DNA from 4 places in the Erwinia sp. AK-PDG3-5 genome. Region 4 is predicted to be linked to each of the others. Evidence: predicted binding sites of a transcription regulator. Region 4 holds the regulator's gene; each other region holds the start of a gene.
The links. Region 4 encodes CRP, which controls carbon source genes, mostly activating them, when cyclic AMP is high. Its sites were predicted from a motif close to ATGTGANNNNNNTCACAT; they were not measured.

Region 1 (5,160 bases), 780 kb from region 4:
ATTACGCTGGCCGGGGTGCTGGCCAACAGCGGTAAAACCCCGTGGGCACCGGGCCGCAGCGTGGTGGATTATTTGCAGGATCATGAGCGTTTGTCAGGGGGCGAACGTAACTTCGTGGTGCTGATTGCGCCGAACGGCGAAGTGAGTGAAGTGCCTGTCGCTTACTGGAATCGCCGCCACGTGGAGCCCGAAGTGGGCAGCATTCTGTACCGTGGCTTTTCCTCATGGACGTTGCCTGGCGACGATGAAGACCTTAACCAGCAGATTGTTTCTGTTCTGACGCACCGGATCCCTGACTGATGAAAAAAACCTATCTTCTCAGCCTGATAGCTGTTTCCGTTGCCTGTGCCTGCCAGGTCCAGGCGGCGACGTATCCCGATCCGGTAGGGCCTTCGCAGTCAGATTTTGGCGGCGTCGGTCTGTTACAGGTTCCCACTGCGCGTATGGCAAAAGACGGCGAATTCAGCCTGAACTATCGCTATAACGATCAGTATCGTTTCTACTCCTCCTCGGTGCAGCTGTTCCCGTGGCTGGAAGCGACCATCCGCTATACCGACGTGAAAACCCGCGAATACAGTGCGGTTGAGAGCTTCAGTGGCACCCAGACCTACAAAGACAAAGCCTTCGATTTGAAAGCCCGTCTCTGGCAGGAAGGCTACTGGCTGCCTGAAGTCTCGGTCGGGGCGCGTGACCTTGGCGGTACCGGCCTGTTCGACAGTGAATACCTGGTCGGCACCAAGGCCTGGGGACCGTTTGATTTCACCCTGGGTCTCGGCTTCGGCTACCTCGGCAACAGCGGCACGGTGAAGAACCCGTTCTGTGAAGCCGACAGTAGCTACTGCTATCGCTCAGGCACAAGCGGCACCGCCGGTTCGGTCAGCGGCAAAGACATGTTCAAAGGCCCTGCGGCCATCTTTGGTGGGGTGGAGTATCAGACGCCGTGGCAGCCGCTGCGACTGAAAGCAGAATACGAAGGGAATGATTACCAGGACGACTTTGCCGGCAAGATTGAGCAGAAAAGCAAAGTTAACGTCGGCGCCATTTACCGTATTACCGACTGGGCGGATGTGAACGTCAGCTATGAGCGCGGCAATACCTTTATGGCCGGCTTTACGCTGCGTACCAACTTCAACGATCTGCACACCGCATCGATCGATTCGGCGAAACCAGCCTATCAGCCGCGTCCGCAGGGCGAATTCCTTGAGCAGACCACCGTTGCTGGCCAGCTGACCGACCTGAAATACAATGCCGGTCTGGATGCGCCAAACATTCAGGTACAGGGCAATACGATGTATGCCACTGGCCAGCAGAGCAAGTACCGCAATACCCAGGAAGGCGTCGATCGTGCCAACGTGATCCTGATGAACAACCTGCCAGCCAATATTGATACGCTGAAAGTGACCGAAACCCGCAGCCGTATGCCGCAGGTGACCACGGAAACTAACGTCGCCAGCCTGCGTCAGCAGCTTGAAGGCTATCCGCTGGGCAAAGAGCAGCCGCTGGATCAGAAACGCGTGGAGCCGGTCGATCCGGGTCATACCGAGCAGGGTTATTACATCGATGCCGATGACTTTAACTACAGCCTGGCACCGGTACTGAATCAGTCCGTCGGTGGACCGGAAAGCTTCTACCTGTATCAGGTTGGCGTGATGGCGAACGCTAATTACTGGCTGACAAAGCACCTGTTGATTGACGGCAGCGTGTTTGGCAACCTGGCGAATAACTACGACAAATTCAACTATAACGGTGCACCGAGCGATTCCTCATTGCCGCGCGTGCGTACCCATATTCGCGACTATGTTGAAAACAACGTCTACGTTAACAACCTGCAAGCAAACTACATGCATGCGCTGGGCAATGGCTTCTACGGCCAGGTTTACGGCGGATATCTGGAAACCATGTACGGCGGAGTTGGTGGCGAAGTGCTGTACCGTCCGCTGGATTCTGACTGGGCGTTTGGTGTTGATGCCAACTACGTGAAGCAGCGTGACTGGGACAACATGATGCAGTTTACCGATTACAACGCGAAGGTCGGTAACCTGACGGCTTACTGGCGTCCGTCGTTCTTCAACAACCAGGTGTTGGTGAAGGCGAGCGTAGGTCAGTATCTGGCAGAAGATAAAGGGGCGACGATTGATGTCTCCCGCCAGTTCGACAGCGGCGTGATCGTTGGCGCTTATGCCACCAAAACCAACGTGTCGGCCGAAGAGTATGGCGAAGGCGACTTCACCAAAGGCTTCTATATCTCGATTCCGATGGATCTGTTCACCGCCTCACCAACCCGTGGCCGTGCACAGGTTAACTGGACGCCGCTGACGCGTGATGGCGGTCAGATGCTGGGCCGTAAGTACCAACTGTATGATATGACCACCGACCGCGATATCGATTTCCGCTAAAAATAGCCGCGACACCGCCTCCGCATAGGGGCGGCGGTGTCGCCCGCTTATCTCTCCGGCATCAAGCAAAACTTGTGAACCCGCTCACACTAAAGCATATTGTCACTGTCAGGATTATCCTGACGGATAACAGTGACTTTTGAGGGTTTTTGCATGATTACCGCGACGCGTATTGCCTGGTTGTTACAGATGGTGCTGAATATAGGGCTGATCGTCCTGGCCGCTATTCTGGCGATCTTTCTTGGCAAGGAGACCTTCCATCTGGCCAACGTGTTGCTGAACACCGGCGAACAGACGTCTTCTTATCTGTTGATCGATGGCATAGTGATCTACTTCCTTTACTTCGAGTTTATTGCCTTAATAGTCAAATACTTCCAGTCGGGCTATCACTTCCCGCTGCGCTATTTCGTCTATATCGGCATTACGGCGATCATCCGGTTGATCATTGTCGATCACAAAAACCCGGTGGATACGCTGGCCTACTCCATTGCCATACTGATCCTGGTGGTCACGCTGTGGCTGGCCAACAGTAACCGGCTGAAACGCGAATAAGATGTTGGCGCGCCGTCCCAGGCGCGCCAACCTCTTACTTTACCGACCTGAAATCCGCACTATTTCCTCCAGCAATCTGTGTTCTCTCCCAGCCTCTGCGTTACACTGTGGCACCAAAATTTTTGCCCGGAGAAGCCGAATGGCTGATAACGCGCTGGTGCAATTGCGCGCCCTCGACTGGCTGCCAGCCTCATCACCCTTGCTTTCAGCCCCGCTGCTGGACTGGTTGATGGAAGAAGACTCCATGACCCAACGTTTTGAGCGCCATTGTCAGCAAGTGACGGTAAAAGTGGTGCAGGAAGGTTTTATTGCCGCAGAAGAGGTCGGTGACGACGTGGCGTTGTTGCCGCAAGAGTCCCGCTACTGGCTGCGTGAAATTCTGCTGTGCGGCGATGGCGAACCCTGGCTTGCCGGGCGGACCATCGTACCGGAATCTACCCTGAACGGGCCTGAGCAGATGTTGCAGCAGCTTGGCACGCGCCCGCTGGGCCGTTACCTGTTTGCCTCTTCCACGCTGACGCGCGATTTTATCGAGCCAGGCAAGAGTGGCGAGCTGTGGGGACGTCGCTCTTTGCTGCGCCTTTCCGGCAAGCCGTTATTGCTGACCGAGCTGTTTTTACCGTCTGCACCGCTGTATGCCTCGCTAACCGGTGCCGGAGATGAGTAACGTGGAGAGAAGTCTGCCAATGAGTAAATTCCGGGCCTACAGCCGCCTTATGCGTATTGATAAGCCGATTGGCTCGCTGTTGCTGATGTGGCCGACCTTCTGGGCGCTGTGGTTGGCGGGAATGCAGATCCCGCCGCTGAATATCCTGATTGTCTTTGTGCTGGGGGTCTTTTTCATGCGTGCCGCTGGCTGCGTGGTCAACGACTTTGCCGACCGTAAGATTGATGGTCATGTAAAGCGCACCCAATCGCGCCCATTGCCGAGCGGCGCGGTGACCTCAAAAGAGGCCAAGCTGCTGTTTGCCGGACTGGTGCTGGTGTCGTTCTGTCTGGTTCTGACCATGAACGCGATGACCATCTGGCTGTCGTTTGGTGGGCTGGCGCTGGCGTGGGTCTATCCCTTTATGAAGCGCTACACCCATCTGCCGCAGGTGGTGCTGGGCGCGGCATTTGGCTGGGCTATCCCGATGGGTTGGGCGGCAGTCAGTGAAACCGTGCCGCTGACCTGCTGGCTGCTGTTCGCCGCGAATATTTGCTGGACGGTGGCTTATGACACGCTGTATGCCATGGTCGATCGCGATGATGACCTGAAGATTGGCGTCAAATCCACCGCCATTCTGTTTGGTCGTTTCGATAAGCTGATCGTGGGTTTGTTGCAGCTGGCGACGCTGGTACTGATGACGGTGATTGGCTGGCGGATGCAGCTTGGCGGCGCATTTTACTGGTCCATTCTGGTGGCTGGCGCGCTGTTCGTGCATCAGCAGAAGCTGATCTCAGCCCGCGAACGCGATCCCTGTTTCCAGGCTTTCCTGAACAACAACTACGTTGGTTTGGTGTTGTTCCTGGGGATTGCCCTCAGCACGGCGCCATTCTCTGGCTGGCTCTGAGTCATGCCAATAAAAAAGGGTCGATGATTGCTCATCGACCCTTTTTTTATGCCCTGACGCTTACTCGTGCGGTCCCGCACTTTCAATCGTCATTCGCACTTCCTGAGTGATCAGGTCAGCCAGCATCTGATAGACCCTGTGCGTCTGTTCTACCTGCGCATCGCCGGTATCACTGATATAGCCTTCATCACGCAGGGTCAGCACCAGTGAAGAGAACACCGCTTTGTCGAAGAACTCCGGCGAGTTGATGCCGTGCAGTACCGACAGGCGCTGAGCCATGGTCCGGCTCTCTTTTTCCAGCGTCCCGCGGTTGATCGACGGATTCGCGCTGAGGATAGAGAAGGTGATGGCATAACGCTGCAGCGTTTCACGCACACCCGCCGCCAGCAGTTGCAGCGTTGGGAAGCGTGCCGGGCTCAGACGCAGCGTCTGATCATCGGCCGTCAGCAGCCCCTGACGCGCCATCTCGCTCACCAGCGAATCCAGCACGGCGGGCAGATCTTCTTTATTCCAGTGCAGGAACAGCTCGCTCTTCAGCATCGGATAAATCACGCTGATCTGACGCAGCAGCTCGGCCCGGCTCAATTCGCGGTAATGCGACAGGATCACCGCGATCAGCGACGGCATCACCAGCATATGGTGAACGTTGTTGCGATAGT
Region 2 (5,160 bases), 1.9 Mb from region 4:
CTGGCCTTACCCTGGGTGGTTCGTCCGCTGTCGAAAGCACAGAACCCTGCAAACCCTGCCAAATTCCATCCGTTCCTGGGCACCACCGTTATCATCATGATTGCCATTGTGATTGGCCTGATGTTTTACGATCCGTATCCGAAGGAAGGGAACATCACTAACCAGCGTGCGCCAGCCGATACTGACGTGGCGGGCAATGACTGGACCGCGTACGGTGGCACCAACAACGGTGCGCGTTTCTCCAGCCTGAAGCAAATCACCTCTGACAACGTCAGCAATCTGGAAGTGGCGTGGACCTACCACACCGGCGACCTGCGTGATGCGAAAGATGCGTCCGAATACACGTTCGAAGCTACGCCGCTGAAAGTGAACAACAGCATCTACTTCTGTACGCCACATAATGAAGTGCATGCACTGAACCCGGAAACGGGCGCGCTGAAGTGGAAATATGAGCCAACCAAAGATCGCTCTTATCTGCAGCAGCATCAGACCTGTCGTGGCGTAAGCTACTACGAAGCGCCAGAAGCGGCGGCCACCAATGCCGTGCAGCCAGCTGCTGTGGCTAACTCCCCAGCGATCTGCCGTAAGCGTATCTTCAACGCCGCGAACGATGCCAAACTGCTGGCGCTGGATGCCGATACCGGCAAGCTGTGTGCTGATTTCGGTAACAACGGTGTGGTCGATCTGCGTGCCAACATGGGCGAAATCCGTCCGCATGCACTGATGCAAACCGCAGCACCGCTGGTTGCCGGTAATCTGGTGATTGTTGGTGGTTCCGTGATGGATAACGGCTTCAACGCCGGCAACCCATCGGGCGTTATTCGCGCCTATGACGTGATCACCGGTCGTCTGGTGTGGAACTTCGATCCGGCTAATCCGGAAAACACCCAGCCGATTGCCGCGGGCCAGACCTATCCGCAGGATACGCCGGTTGCCTGGGGCACGCTGAGTGCTGACATGAAGAATGGCCTGGTGTATGTGCCGTTTGGTAATGCTTCCCCGGACGAACTGGGTATTGAGCGTGATGCCAACAGCAACACCGAGAAATTCCGTGACACGCTGGTGGCGCTGGATCTGAAAACCGGTCAGTTCAAATGGCGCTTCCAGTCATCCAAACACGACCTGTGGGACCGTGATAATCCCTCGCAGCCGTCGCTGCTGGACATCGATTATCAGGGCAAAAAACAGCCGGTGGTTATTCTGCCAACCAAGACCGGTAACCTGTTTGTGCTGAACCGTCTGACTGGCGAAGCGGTGTACCCAATCAATCAGGTAGATGTGTCGACCAAAGGCATTGCCGGTGAGAAGTATTCACCGACTCAGCCAGTGTCTTCGCTGAACTTCCTGCCAGACCCACTCAGTGAGAAATCCATGTGGGGCCTGACGCCGTTTGATCAGATGGCCTGCCGCATCGACTTCAAATCCCTGCGTTACGATGGCAACCCATGGACACCGGCAACGGAAGGCGGCTCGATCATCTTCCCGGGCAACATTGGTGTCTTCAACTGGGGTTCCGTTACTGTGGATCCGCAGCGTCAGATCCTGATCGCCTCGCCTGTTCGTCTGGCGTACAAATACAACCTGATCAAACGCACGCCAGAAACGGCGACCCAGCGTCTGTTCACCAAGGATGGTACGCCTTACTGGAACGAGAACTTTGATGGTGACTACGCCATCCATATCCAGCAGCTCTCCTCAAGCCTGGGTATTCCGTGTATCGCGCCACCGTGGGGCCGTATGGTCGGTGTGGATCTGAAAACCGGTAAAACCGAGTGGCTGCGCCGCGTGGGCACCACCAAAAACCTGAACACCACCTTCCTGCCGGGCCGCTTCCCAATTGGCTTCCCAATGGGCATGGTGGCACACGGTGGTCCACTGACCACAGCAGGCGATGTGGTATTCCATGCTGCAACGGCAGATAACTTCTTCCGTGCGTATGACACCAGCACCGGTAAGCTACTGTGGGAAACCGAGCTGCCAGCCGGTGGTCAGGCAACGCCGTCTACCTATATGGGCGCGGATAACAAGCAGTACGTGGTTATTGCAGCGGGTGGACATGGTTCACTGGGCACGAAAACAGGCGATGCGGTTGTCGCATACCGTCTGAAGTAATACACTGAGGGCGGAACGCCAGTTCCGCCCTGATTTACCCGCCTGATGACTTTTTCCGGTCAACCATCCCCGCCTTATTCAGAATTCATATCTTAAAAATGAGATATTGGTCACACTTTTATTGAATAAAATTCAAATAGACCTACACTATTGCGCTTTCGGACGTCTTTCTTTCATCCAGGAGCTGCACGCTATGTCTGATTTGTTAGCCGTTTCGCGCAAGGTTGCCTGGTCCAGGGTTTTGACTCTGGCAGTTGCCGCCTTCGTGTTCAACACCACCGAATATATCCCTGTTGGTTTGCTCTCTGACATTGGCCGCAGTTTCGGCCTCGCGTCGTCGCAAGCCGGCATAATGATGACCGTCTACGCCTGGATAGTGGCGTTAATGTCGCTGCCGCTGATGCTGGCCACCAGCCAGGTGAATCGCCGCACGCTGCTGATCGTGCTGTTTATCCTGTTCGCCGGCAGCCATTTGCTGTCGTTTTTTGCCTGGAATTTTGACGTGCTGCTGATCAGCCGCGCGGGCGTGGCGCTGGCGCATGCCTTGTTCTGGTCGATCACCGCGTCGCTGGCGGTGCGACTGGCACCGGCCGGTAAACGGGCTCAGGCGTTAAGCCTGCTGGCGATGGCGACCGCGTTAGCGTCGGTACTCGGCCTGCCGTTAGGGCGCGTGATCGGCCAGTTTGCCGGCTGGCGTTATACCTTCCTGATCATCGGTGCCGCCGCGTTGGTACTGTTGTGGATGATTATCCGCGTGATGCCGTCAGTGAAGTCTGAGCAAGGCGGTTCGGTGAAAAACCTGCCGACGCTGCTGCGTCGTCCGGCACTGATGAGCCTGTACGCGGTGACGGTGGCGATTGTCACCGCCCATTTCACCGCTTTTACCTATATCGAATCCTTTGTGGTGCAGGTGGCCGGTTTCACCGAAGGCTTTGCCACGCTGCTGCTGTTCCTGATTGGCATCGCCGGTATTGCCGGCAGCGTCATCTTCAGCCGGATGGGCGATCAGCGTCCTGCGCAGATGCTGACGGTGTCGATTGGGGTGATTTCGGTCTGCCTGCTGATCCTGCTGGCGGTGTCGGTCAGCGAATATGGCACCATTGCGGTCTCGATGCTGTGGGGCATGGCCTTTATGATTGTCGGCATGAGCCTGCAAATGAAGGTGCTGACGCTGGCACCGGATGCCACCGATGTGGCGATGGCGTTGTACTCCGGTATCGTCAATATTGGTATCGGTGCGGGCGCATTGCTGGGGAACAAGGTGAGCATGGATCTGAGCGTGTCCTCGGTTGGCTACATTGCCGCCATTCCGGCCATTGCTGCGCTGGTGGGTACCGTTGCGATGTTCCGTAAATGGCCATCCCGCACCGTCGAGAGCGGCCAGCAGATGGGCGCGAAGTCGGAAGCCTGAGACTCTTCTGCTTAAACAGAAAAACCACTCCATAGCGGAGTGGTTTTTTTATGCGCGAAACCTTACACCTTCACTACCTTCAGCAAATGATCCGCCAGCCGCAGGCTTAACGCCGCGCCGGTCAGCGTCGGGTTCATGCAGGAGGCCGATGGCATCACGCTGGTCCCGGCGATAAACAGGTTAGGGTGGTCGTGGGTCTGGCAGTTGCTGTCGACCACCGAGGTGTTGGCATCGTTGCCCATAATGGTGGTGCCCATAATGTGCTGACGATCCTGATAGCCGGTATCGATTTTCGACACGTCGGCATTCAGCAGACGGGCGAAATTATCGAAATCTTTTAACCCCTCGGCTTTGCCGGCATGCCAGTAATCGGTGACGCTGTAGTAAATCTCCGGCAGCGGCAGGCCAATCGCATCCTTTTTGGTTTTGCTGGGCACAATGCGGTTTTCGGCCAGCGGCAGCGTTTCAAAATCGATGGCAAAGTTCAGCGACCGCGCTGACAGGGTTTTCAGCTGTTGATCCAGCTTCGAGCCCAGCACGCCTTTTTTAATCAACCCGGCGGCATAGTCCGCGGTCGGCACGGTATTGCGCACCTTGATCTTATAGCTGGGGAAATCCTTCCTGAACGCGCCATCGCGGTTATTCAGGTACACCAGCAGCTCGGTCGGTCCCTGACCCGGCCAGACGTCCTCTTTCATCATCACGTTCATGCTGATCCCGGTATGGCCCATCAGGTTGCGGCCGACCTGATCGGAACCGTTGGCGATGCCGTTCGGATAACGTTCGGAGGTGGACATCAGCAGCAGCTTGGGCGACTCGATGCCATATGCCGCCAGCACAAAATAATTGGCGCTCAGATGATGCTCAGAACCGTCCGGCTTCTTGTACCAGATGCCGGTGATTTTCCCGGCATCATCGGCCTCGATACGATACACCACCGAATTATCCAGCAGCTGTGCGCCATGCCGTTCGGCCTCGTCGATGTGCATTGAGCCATCATATTTGGCGCCAATCGGACAGACCGGGTTGCAGTTGTTATTCCCGGCACAGACCGGACGCTTACCGTAAGGACGCGTGGCCCGTCCGTTCGGCTCCATCACCGGGTGGTAACCGCCGTTGCCTAACAGTTCCGACAGGCGCTTGAACAGGTAGCTCGGCTCCAGACCGACCATCGGAAAAGGCGTGGAGCGCGGCGGCCAGGCCTGGCCTCCGTGGCCACTCTCATCCTGGCCATCCATGCCGGAAACCCCGAGTTCCGCTTCCGCTTTGCCGTACCAGCTTTCCAGCTCGTCATAACCAAACGGCCAGTCACGACCACGGCCATACAGACTTTGCAGCCGGAAGTCGTTGGGGATCATCCGCCACAGGGCGGAACCGAAGTGCCAGGTGGTGCCGCCGACCACCCGCAGATATTTGGTCGGGTATTTCACCGGACCGGTTTGTTGCAGATACTCGCCATAGGTGGACGGCACATGCGGCAAATCGGGATAGGGCGAACCGACCCCTTGCAGCTTCATATTGGTCAGCGACATTTTGAACGGCGAATTGCGGAAGCGTTCGACAATCTCCTGGCGCTTAATGCGCGGACCGGCCTCAACGATAATCACCGATTTTCCCGCCTTCGCCAGCTGGGTTGC
Region 3 (5,160 bases), 230 kb from region 4:
ATGGGGTTAACGCTTTTCAGGCTCAAGTCAGCGAATCCGACTGGCATAGCATTATTGCCACTAAAGTTGCTGAAGGCGATGCGGAATGGATAGCCATACTGCCCTGGTTCAGAGCGTTATCTAATAACGAAAAAACCGCTGATCTGGTTGAAGCGGCCCAGCGAGGGTTAATCCGTCATCCTCAGGCTATGCTGGAGGCCCTGAACTCAATCGATAAGATGACGCCAAGGGGAAAGGTCGAACATCTTGATACGGATAATATCTGTTTTGGCAGCATTCCTGATATATCCAAACACTCCTATCTCCTGTTCTATGCCGCAACGAAGCATGCGTTGGATGAGGCTAATAACCTGGCCGCGAAGTGTTCGTGGGTGCTTGACTTTGTCCATGATGAGCTTATGGCTGAAGACAGAAATGGCACAAAGAACTGGGGGACACGCTCCGTTCCTGGCTACTAACCCCGCCCTAAAAAGCGCCTGAGATCTTCCAATTTCAGGCGCTTTCTAAACAAGATCCACAAGCCGGATCGGGATTAATCCACCAGCAGCGCGCTGTCGATTTTCACCACGATCTTACGCAGCGGAGAGGGAACGCCGAAGGTGCACATTGGGCGATGCAGCTCCAGCGGGAAGATCACCGCCAGCGCGCCGGGTTGCAGGTGGATCAGCGTTTCGCTGTCGATCCGGTGGCAGAAGCCCAGATCCTTCTGCTCTTCAAAAGGAGCAACCAGATCCAGATCCAGCCCGATCGGGCCTGCGCCGATGATCTCTTCCCCGGCCAGCACCAGATGGATATCGATATACTGACGGTGGAACTCCGGCTGCTGCGCGTTGAAATCGCGCGTTTCGCTTTCCATCACCGAGTAGAAGATCGCCTCGCCCTGAATGGCGTATTTTCCCACCGCCTGCGTCTGCGGATTGTTCGCCTGGATGGCCTGCAGGGTATTACGGATCACCGCGGGATAAAGCGGATTTTTTGCTGCCTGTTCGAGGGTATCAATGATCATAACGTTGTTCGGTCTCCGGTTGTAAGGATGCCATGGCGGGCGCCGCAGGCGTTGGCTGCAACAGGCTGACACAGCGGGTGACAATGGTGCTCAGCGCTGGCGAGATATCCACGGGGATCACATCGCTCTCCTCTGCGCCGGGCGCTTCCAGCGCGGCGAACTGGCTTTTGAGCAAGGCTTCCGGCATAAAGTGCCCTTTGCGCCGTTTCATGCGATCCAGCACGCAGTCGTAATCGCCGTTCAGCCAGATAAAATGCACGTTCTGATTGCCTTCACGCAGCCGGTCACGGTAGCTTTTTTTCAGCGCTGAACAGACCAGCACACCGGACTCATTCTTCTGCTCAAGGCTGAAAATCACGTCTGAAAGTCGCCCTAACCACGGCAACCGATCGTCGTCGTTCAACGCCTGGCCGGACGCCATCTTGGTGATGTTCTGCCGCGGATGCAGATCGTCCCCGTCGATAAATTTCGCCTGTAAGGCGTTTGCCAGCGCGGTCCCCACCGAGGATTTCCCGGTGCCGGAGACGCCCATCACAATAATGCATTGACCTGCCATTTCGGATCCTCCCGGTTAGACCGCTGCCAGCATGCCGCCATCAACAAACAGCAGATGCCCATTCACAAAGTCAGACGCTTTTGAAGACAGGAATACCGCCGCGCCGACCAACTCTTCGGGATTGCCCCAACGGGCAGCCGGGGTGCGCTTGCACAGCCAGTCGGTAAATTCCTGATTGTCCACCAGCGCTTTGGTCATCGGCGTCTCGAAATAGCCCGGCGCAATGCCGTTGACCTGAATGTTATAGCGGGCCAGCTCCACGCACATGCCGCGCGTCAGCATTTTCACCGCGCCTTTCGCTGCGGCGTAGGGGGTGATGGTGTCGCGCCCCAGTTCGCTCTGCATCGAACAGATGTTGACGATTTTGCCCGCGTTGCGGGTGATCATGCGCTTCGCCACGGTCTGGGACACCAGGAACACCCCGGTCTGGTTGGTGGCAATAATGTCATTCCACTCATCCAGCGGGAACTCGGTAAACGGGTGACGGCGCTGGATGCCGGCATTATTAAACAGCACGTCGATTGGCCCGATGGTGGACTCAATCTTTTCAATCCCCGCTTCAACCCCTTGCGGGTCCGCGACGTTGAAGACCGCAGTGTGGGCGGTAAAGCCTTCGTCGCGCAGCTTCATCGCCGCATTCTCTGCGCGCTCTTCTGAGGTGCCGTTAATGATGATTTCCGCACCGTGCTGCGCCAGGCCGCGCGCCATAATAAAACCGATGCCCTGCGCTGCACCGGTCACTAAAATTCGTTTTTTCTCTAAGCTGAATAAATTCATCTGTTCCTGCTCCATTGCATCAGGCAGTGAGTGGCTCGCGCGAGGTGAGTCTGTATGGGCCTTATCACACGGCTTTTAGCCCTTTTAAACTGTGATGCAGATCACCTATAGCGCTGTTACGAAACCAGGATACCGTTGCTGTGATCGCGACGGGCTTTTTCCCGCTACGCGCGTTGTAAGACCAGGATTAACCGCACTTTAATCCAATTTCCTTTAAGGGTCGCAGCAGGCATAATGCAGGCATTGAAGGGCTGTCGGCTGATAACAACGATGAAAATGCAACGGATCACGTTACATGATATTGCCACTCTGGCGGGTGTAACAAAAATGACGGTCAGCCGCTATCTCCGCACGCCGGAAAAAGTTAAACCTGACACCGCCGAACGGATTGCCAGCGTGATTGCCGAGGTGGGCTATGAGCCGGACCCGGATAATCACGCCATTGCCAGCAACGCCCTTCCCCGCATCGGCGTGCTGATCCCCTCCTTTAATAACCAGATTTTCTCCGACCTGCTGGCCGGCGTGGAGTCGGTGACCACCGCGCAGGGCTATCAGACGCTGGTGGTGAATTACGACTACGACAGCCAGCGTGAGGAAGAGCAGATCGCCACCGTGCTGGCCTTCAATGTTAAGGCAATCTTACTGACCGAATCGGTCCACACCGTGCGCGCCGAGAAGTATCTGAAAGCGGCGGGCATTCCGGTGGCGGAAGTGATGGGATTGACCACCACCAAAGGCCGCGTCAACGTCGGATTCAATAACGTCCAGGCCGGGTTTGATATGGCCAGCATGCTGATTGGCAGCGGCAAAAAGCGCATCATCTATTTCGGTTCGATGTCCGATATCCGCGATGAACAGCGCTACGCCGGCTACTGCAAAGCGCTGGAAGACGCGGGCCTGCCAACCGGACGCATCGCGCCGAAAAAGGTTTCGTCGGTCTCTGCCGGGGCCGGAATGATGACCATGGCGCGTCAGATGTATCCTGATATGGACGGCATCCTCTGCACCAACGATGACCTCGCGGTAGGCGTGTTGCAGGAGTGCCTGGCGGCCGGGATTGCCGTGCCCCAGGAGATGGCGATTGCCGGTTTCCACGGGCTGGAGATCGGTCAGGTAACAACCCCGAAACTGGCCAGCGTGATCACCCCGCGCTTCGAGATGGGCAAAACCGCCACCGAGATTTTGATTAAGAAGATCAACAACCTTCCCACCATCGAGCGGGTGGATTTGCACTATCGCCTGTCGATGGGCTCGACCATCTGACGCCGAAAACCCGCCGATAAGCACCTTCGCGATCACGTAGTCGGTAACACAGATTTCTAACACGATTCAGTGTGATCCAGCTCGCAATTAAATACTCAGAAACCCCTTTAATAGTACGTATCCGACGTACTGCCTTTGAAGGGGAACCCCATGACAACTCACGCCATCCTGCTAATCGCTCCCGTACCTGACGGCCTGATGGACCGACTGGCCTCCGGCTGGACGGTTCACCGCCTGTACGAGCAGCAGGATCCGCAGGCCTTTCTGGCCCAGTCTGGCGACAGCATTCAGGCGGTGGTGACGCGCGGCGACATCGGCGTTCGCAACGAGGTCCTGCAACAGTTACCGCAGGTAAAGCTGATTGCCGTGTTCGGCGTCGGCACCGATGCCATCGACCTCAACACCACCCGCGCCCGCAAGATTGCCGTGACCATCACCTCCGGCGTGTTAACCAATGACGTTGCCGATATGGCGATGGGCCTGCTGCTGGCGGCATCCCGCCGACTGTGCCAGGGCGACCGCTTTGTTCGCGAGGGCCAGTGGCTGAAAAACGCCCCAACACTGGGCACTCAGGTCAGCGGCAAACGCATCGGCATTGTCGGCATGGGCAACATCGGTCAGGCGATTGCCCGCCGTGCCAGCGGATTCGATATGCCGGTCAGCTACACCAGCCGCAGCCGCCGTGAGTCGCTGCCGTACAGCTGGTGCGACGATGTGCAGAGCCTGGCGAAAGAGTGTGATTTCCTGGTGATTGCGGCCTCTGGCGGCGAATCCACCAAAGGGCTGGTTGACAGCACCGTCCTGCAGGCGATGCCGAAACACGCCTGGCTGATCAATATCGCGCGCGGCTCGTTAGTCGATCAGGCGGCGTTGATTCAGGCCTTACGCAAAGGCGAGATTGCCGGTGCCGCGCTGGACGTCTTCGAGCAGGAGCCGCAGGTTCCGGAAGAGCTGATTGCGCTGAACAACGTGCTGTTACAGCCCCATGTGGGTAGCGCCACCCACGAAACCCGTCAGCAGATGGCGGATGTGGTGTTCGCCAACGTTGAGGCGTTCTTCAACCAGAAGCCGCTGCCGACTGCCATCGATTAACGCGTTCATACCACCTGCCCAGGCCGGCTTTGTCGGCCTGCATCACCGGGATGGACCGTCATCCACTATTTCCAGAGGGCCTGAGATGAATAATAAAATACCCGGCACGCGCTGGCTGCGTGTGATAGCCCCGATTCTGATCACCTGCATTGTGTCGTTTATGGACCGGGTGAACATCAGCTTTGCCCTGCCTGGCGGCATGGAGCAGGATTTAGCCATCACCAGCCAGATGGCCGGTATCGCCAGCGGCATTTTCTTTATCGGTTATTTATTCCTGCAGGTGCCGGGCGGCCGCGTGGCGGTGAACGGCAGCGGCAAAAAGTTTATCGCCTGGTCTCTGGCGGCGTGGATGGTGGTGTCGATCGCCACCGGCTTTGTCACCAATCACTGGCAGTTGCTGGGTCTGCGCTTTGTGCTGGGGATTTCGGAAGGCGGGATGCTGCCGGTGGTGCTGACCATGGTCAGC
Region 4 (5,160 bases):
GAACAGAGCGTTGTGCGCCTGATTAACGCGGATACGCTGATAGGCCAGCTTCACCGGGTCCTGTTCATTCCCCAGCAATAACCGCAGCGCATCCTGATAGGTTTCCAGCGCGTCATGCGCATTCTGCCGCAGCAACCCGCTTTGCCATTGCGGCCACAACCAGATGGTGCCCCCGAAGGCAATCAGGCAACCCATCAGCGTATCCAGTAAACGCGGCAGCAGGAAGTCTGCGCCGTTAAGCGAGAGCAGCTGCAACGAATACACTGCGGTGACCGTAAAGCCAATCATCGCGAAGCCGTAGAATTTACGGATAAACAGGTAGCTGATAAGGGTAATGGCTAGCATCACCAGCAGCACGATGGATTCGGGTGCCTGCAGGCGCAGGGTTACTGCGGCAATCACCAGCCCGGCCAGCGTGCCCAGCGCACGGTGCTGAATACGGACGCGGGTTGCGCTGTACCCGTTCTGGCTGACAAACATGACCGTCATCAGGATCCAGTAGGGTTTGGGCAGATTAAAGAATAGCGCCAGCGAGCTGGCAAAGGTCAGCATCACCGCAAAGCGGGCGGCGGTGCGCAAGGCGGCCGATTTCAGCGACAAATAGCTTCTGATAGCCGGCAGCAGCGGCAGTCGGCGCTGCCGGTCAGCCATCAAATCGCGCTGATAAAGGGGACGCTGGGTACGCAGCACCCGACCAATCCGGCTGAAGTGGTAATAGCAGAAGGTGCCGACGGGGTTATCCGGATTCTGCCGTGAGATCTTCTCCAGCGCCTGAAGCTGCTTATCCATGGTGAAGCGCTCGGGCAGCTTGTGGTAGAGGATATCGTCGGCCAGTTCACGTAGCCTGGCGGCGATGGTCTGCGCATTCCAGCGGATCACCGCTTCGGCATGGCTTTGCTCCACCAGCTTTTGCACTTCTTCCGGCTGATGCAGGCTGACGGAGATGTGCTCCTGCAAATCAAGCGCGATTTGAAACGCGCGGGTCAGCCGCTTGTGGTGATTGTTGTTGGTGGCTGACAGCATATGCATCTGCTGATAGCAGGTGGTGATCAGGTCGACCGCTTTTTGCTGGCGCGCCAGCAGCGGAGGCAGGGCTTTCTCCGGATCGGTGAGTTTGGTCAGCAGGGTGTATTTCGCTTCGCAGTAACCCGCCAGCTCGCGATAGAGCAGGCTTAAGGTTTCCCGCAGCGGCTGCTCTTTCCACAGCCAGAACCAGACCCAGTTGAACACGCCGTACCAGATGGTGCCGAGCACGTAGAGCATCGGCGGTTCCCACACCGGCATGCGTCCTGCCAGGCTAAGGGTGAAGATTGCGGCTATCAGCGAGCCGGGCAGCAGGCGACCATGCAGCGGGCTGATTTCGCCGGTGACGCCCAGCAGCATCGCCATCGAAAACAGGATCACGGGCAGGGGAACGTGGTGACCGGCAAGGTACTGGATCAGGAAACTGCTGAAGGCGAACAGGATTCCGCCAACGATCAGGCGTTTGAAAAAGCGCTTATGAGGAGTATCAAGGCCAGCGAGGTTGCAACAGGCAGGGACTAAGGAAAACAGCAACCCTTTTTGCAAGTCGCCCAGCAGCCATCCCATCGCTACCGGTAAACAGAGCACCAGCGTCTGGCGCAATGCGTAGTTGATCTCCGGGTGATAAATCAGTCGACGCCACATCACTCCACACCAAATAAAAAGGCGCAACACCAGGTGTTGCGCCGTGGATCAGAGCCGATTAGCGCGTGCCGTAGACAACGATAGTTTTACCGTGTGCCGAGATCAGGTTCTGATCTTCCAGCATCTTCAAAATGCGTCCCACTGTTTCACGAGAACAGCCAACGATTTGCCCAATTTCCTGGCGGGTGATCTTGATCTGCATCCCATCCGGGTGCGTCATGGCGTCCGGTTGTTTTGCCAGGTTCAGCAAGGTCTGCGCGATGCGACCCGTCACATCGAGGAAAGCTAAATTGCCCACTTTCTCAGAAGTGACCTGCAAGCGATTCGCCATCTGTGCAGACAGGCGCATCAGAATGTCAGGGTTAACCTGGATCAGCTGACGGAATTTTTTGTAGGAGATTTCAGCCACTTCACAGGCTGTCTTCGCGCGTACCCACGCGCTGCGCTCCTGACCTTCTTCAAACAGGCCAAGCTCGCCAATAAAGTCGCCCTGATTGAGGTAAGACAGGATCATCTCTTTGCCTTCTTCATCCTTGATAAGCACCGCTACTGAACCTTTGACGATGTAGTAGAGGGTTTCTGCCTTTTCACCCTGATGAATCAGCGTGCTCTTGGATGGATACTTATGAATATGGCAATGAGACAGGAACCATTCAAGTGTCGGGTCTGTTTGCGGTTTGCCGAGAACCATTCGCTGTTATCCTCTGTTGTAATCGTGCCTAAATACAGGGGCAGAGTTCCCTGCCAGGCGTTGAAATAGTCAAGCGTTTCCCATCAGGAAATTTATTCGGGCCTCTGTTAAAAGCCTGGCTCGTTATGCGATTCGTTTCGTCGTGCCTGTAGAGTACTGACGAAAATATTACAGCTTTGTTTGTAGCACAGCTTTCAACGAGTGTCTTGTGTTGTCTCGCTTCAGCATAGTGCGAAAATTGCCGCATTGCCGTTTTTCTGGCTAAAGCGTAATCTGGCGATAACTGAATGAATTAGAGGAAATTGTTATGCAGGCTCGAGTCAAGTGGGTTGAAGGGTTAACGTTTTTGGGAGAATCCTCATCCGGGCATCAGGTTCTGATGGACGGAAATGCGGGCGATAAAGCCCCGAGCCCGATGGAGATGGTGTTGATGGCCGCGGGCGGATGCAGCGCAATCGACGTGGTTTCCATTCTGCAGAAGGGCCGCCACGACGTAAAGGATTGCGAAGTGAAGCTCAGCTCCGAACGCCGTGAAGAGGCCCCACGCCTGTTCACCCACATCAATCTGCACTTTATCGTCACCGGCGTGGCGTTAGGCGATAAAGCGGTGTCGCGTGCCGTTGATCTCTCCGCTGAGAAATATTGCTCGGTCGCACTGATGCTGGGCAAAGGCGTGGAAATCACCCACAGCTATGAAGTGATTGAGTTACCGGCGTAAGTCATCCCATCGCCGCCTTAAGCCCCGTTCCCGCGGGGCTTACTCTATTTTCTTACCCTGGATCAGACGTTTCACCAGCGGCCCCATAATCAACTCCATCGCCAGTCCCATCTTGCCGCCCGGCACCACCAGCGTATTAATGTGCGAGATAAACGATCCCTGCAGCATCGACAGCAAATACGGGAAGTCGATATCTTCCAGCGCCTGGAAATGGATCACCACAAAGCTTTCATCCAGCGACGGGATACCGCGCGCCGCGAACGGGTTAGAGGTATCTACGGTCGGCACACGCTGGAAGTTAATGTGCGTGCGGGAGAACTGCGGCGTAATAAAGTTGATGTAATCCTCCATGGATCGCACCACCGAATCCATCACCGCTTCGCGTGAGTGGCCGCGTTCGCTGGTATCGCGCACCAGTTTCTGGATCCACTCCAGGTTAACGATCGGCACTACGCCAACCAGCAAATCAACCTGCTGGGAGACATTGTTCTGCGGCGTCACCACGCCGCCATGCAGCCCTTCATAAAACAGCACGTCTGTCGGTTCCGGCAGGGATTGCCACGGCGTAAAGGTTCCCGGAACCTGATTCCAGGGTACCGCTTCATCATAGGTGTGCAGATATTTGCGGGATTTGCCGCTGCCTGAACGACCATATTCCGCGAAGGTCTGTTCGAGCAGGGCGAAGTCATTGGCTTCCGGGCCGAAATAGCTGATATGGCGGCCCATATCGCGCGCCTTACGGATCGCCATATCCATTTCAGGACGGGTATAACGGTGAAAGCTGTCGCCTTCGACTTCGGCGGCATGCAGATTCAGCTGCTGGAAGATTTTTCTGAAGGCCAGGCTGGTGGTGGTGGTTCCCGCCCCGCTGGAGCCGGTGACGGCAATAACCGGATGTTTGGCTGACATGCGCATACCTCCCTGAGAAAAGTCACATCGATCACGCATTGGTACCATGTTTCGCGCACGGGTGTCATCTTTGCCACTTAACCGGTCACGGAACCTCGCGGCATAATATTGACCGTCTCGTGCAGTTCAGACCACACCAGCACCGCTTCGCCGCTGCTTAACTGGCGGCGAACATCCTTCACTTTTTGTTCCAGCGAGCGTTCCTGCTCACCGTAGTCGGTGCCTTCACGCAGGACAAAGGATTCAATCAGGTTATCGAGGGTGTCAGCGTCGAGCTCTTTCCAGGGAATAATCACGTTAGTTGTCCAGCCAGGTTGAAAGCCATTGAGGAATGCGTTGCTCAAGCCACATTTGCGGATTGCGTAAGGTGCCACCGACAAACCCCACGTGGCCACCATATTCGGTCAGTTGATAGGTCACTGACGCAGGCAGCAGGTCGGGCGTGGGGATCACTTCGTCGGTCATAAAAGGATCGTCTTTGGCGTGGATGATCAGCAGCGGTTTTGCCACGCCGGGCAATAACGGCATCGCGCTGCAACGACGGTAGTAATCCGTCGCATCCTGAAAACCGTGTGCCCTGGCGGTAATGGCATCATCAAAATCACGCAGCTTTTTCAGCGCCCGAAGCTCAGTCAGATCGATGGGCAAGGTGCCAGGCCAGGCAAGCAGTTTGCGTTCAGCGTTTTGCTTCAGAAGATTGAGCAGGTAGCGCTGGTAAACGCGGGAAAATCCCTGCTCCAGCTTCTGGCTGCAGGGTTCCAGCATCAGCGGGGCCGATACCACCACCGCCGCATCCAGCAGGCAGTTTGCGCCCTGCTCGCCCATCAGGCAGGCCAGCATATTCCCGCCCAGCGAAAACCCAACGGCGGCGGTGGGAACCTGCCCCCACTCTGCACGCAGCCAGTTAAGGAAAAAGGTGGCATCGCTGGTTTCGCCAGAGTGATAAATCCGGTGGAGGCGATTGGGCTCGCCGCTGCAGCCACGAAAATGCATCACCACCCCCAGCCAGCCTCGCGCCTGACAGCTTTCCAGCAGCCCGTGGGCATAAGGGCTGTTTACGCTGCCTTCCAGACCGTGAAACAGCACCATCCGCGGCTTGTGTCTGGCACCTGCAGGATCTTCACTCCACGCCAGATCGATAAAATCCGTGTCCGGCAACGTCAGGCGTTGCCAG

Region 1: a site for CRP is predicted at 2,469-2,486, ahead of psiE (phosphate-starvation-inducible protein PsiE). Genes of this name have one in related genera too.
Region 2: a site for CRP is predicted at 2,211-2,228, ahead of AC1UKS_RS10865 (sugar transporter). Genes of this name have one in related genera too.
Region 3: a site for CRP is predicted at 2,429-2,446, ahead of idnO (gluconate 5-dehydrogenase). Genes of this name have one in related genera too.

The regions. Positions count from the first base shown of each region.
Region 1 covers NZ_CM165967.1:4,426,880-4,432,039, reverse strand. Annotated here, with positions in the region: gene AC1UKS_RS20720 (capsule biosynthesis GfcC D2 domain-containing protein) at 1-300, shown strand, start outside; gene AC1UKS_RS20715 (YjbH domain-containing protein) at 300-2,396, shown strand; gene psiE (phosphate-starvation-inducible protein PsiE) at 2,550-2,948, shown strand; gene ubiC (chorismate lyase) at 3,088-3,615, shown strand; gene ubiA (4-hydroxybenzoate octaprenyltransferase) at 3,617-4,501, shown strand; gene plsB (glycerol-3-phosphate 1-O-acyltransferase PlsB) at 4,562-5,160, opposite strand, start outside.
Region 2 covers NZ_CM165967.1:2,351,346-2,356,505, forward strand. Annotated here, with positions in the region: gene AC1UKS_RS10860 (membrane-bound PQQ-dependent dehydrogenase, glucose/quinate/shikimate family) at 1-2,112, shown strand, start outside; gene AC1UKS_RS10865 (sugar transporter) at 2,306-3,523, shown strand; gene AC1UKS_RS10870 (GMC family oxidoreductase) at 3,586-5,160, opposite strand, start outside.
Region 3 covers NZ_CM165967.1:677,253-682,412, reverse strand. Annotated here, with positions in the region: gene AC1UKS_RS03180 (hypothetical protein) at 1-458, shown strand, start outside; gene AC1UKS_RS03175 (NanQ anomerase/TabA/YiaL family protein) at 533-1,006, opposite strand; gene AC1UKS_RS03170 (gluconokinase) at 996-1,562, opposite strand; gene idnO (gluconate 5-dehydrogenase) at 1,578-2,339, opposite strand; gene AC1UKS_RS03160 (LacI family DNA-binding transcriptional regulator) at 2,610-3,602, shown strand; gene AC1UKS_RS03155 (2-hydroxyacid dehydrogenase) at 3,753-4,694, shown strand; gene AC1UKS_RS03150 (MFS transporter) at 4,780-5,160, shown strand, end outside.
Region 4 covers NZ_CM165967.1:445,075-450,234, forward strand. Annotated here, with positions in the region: gene AC1UKS_RS01950 (YccS/YhfK family putative transporter) at 1-1,668, opposite strand, end outside; gene crp (cAMP-activated global transcriptional regulator CRP) at 1,727-2,359, opposite strand; gene AC1UKS_RS01960 (OsmC family protein) at 2,667-3,077, shown strand; gene AC1UKS_RS01965 (phosphoribulokinase) at 3,117-3,986, opposite strand; gene AC1UKS_RS01970 (YheU family protein) at 4,064-4,282, opposite strand; gene AC1UKS_RS01975 (hydrolase) at 4,284-5,160, opposite strand, start outside.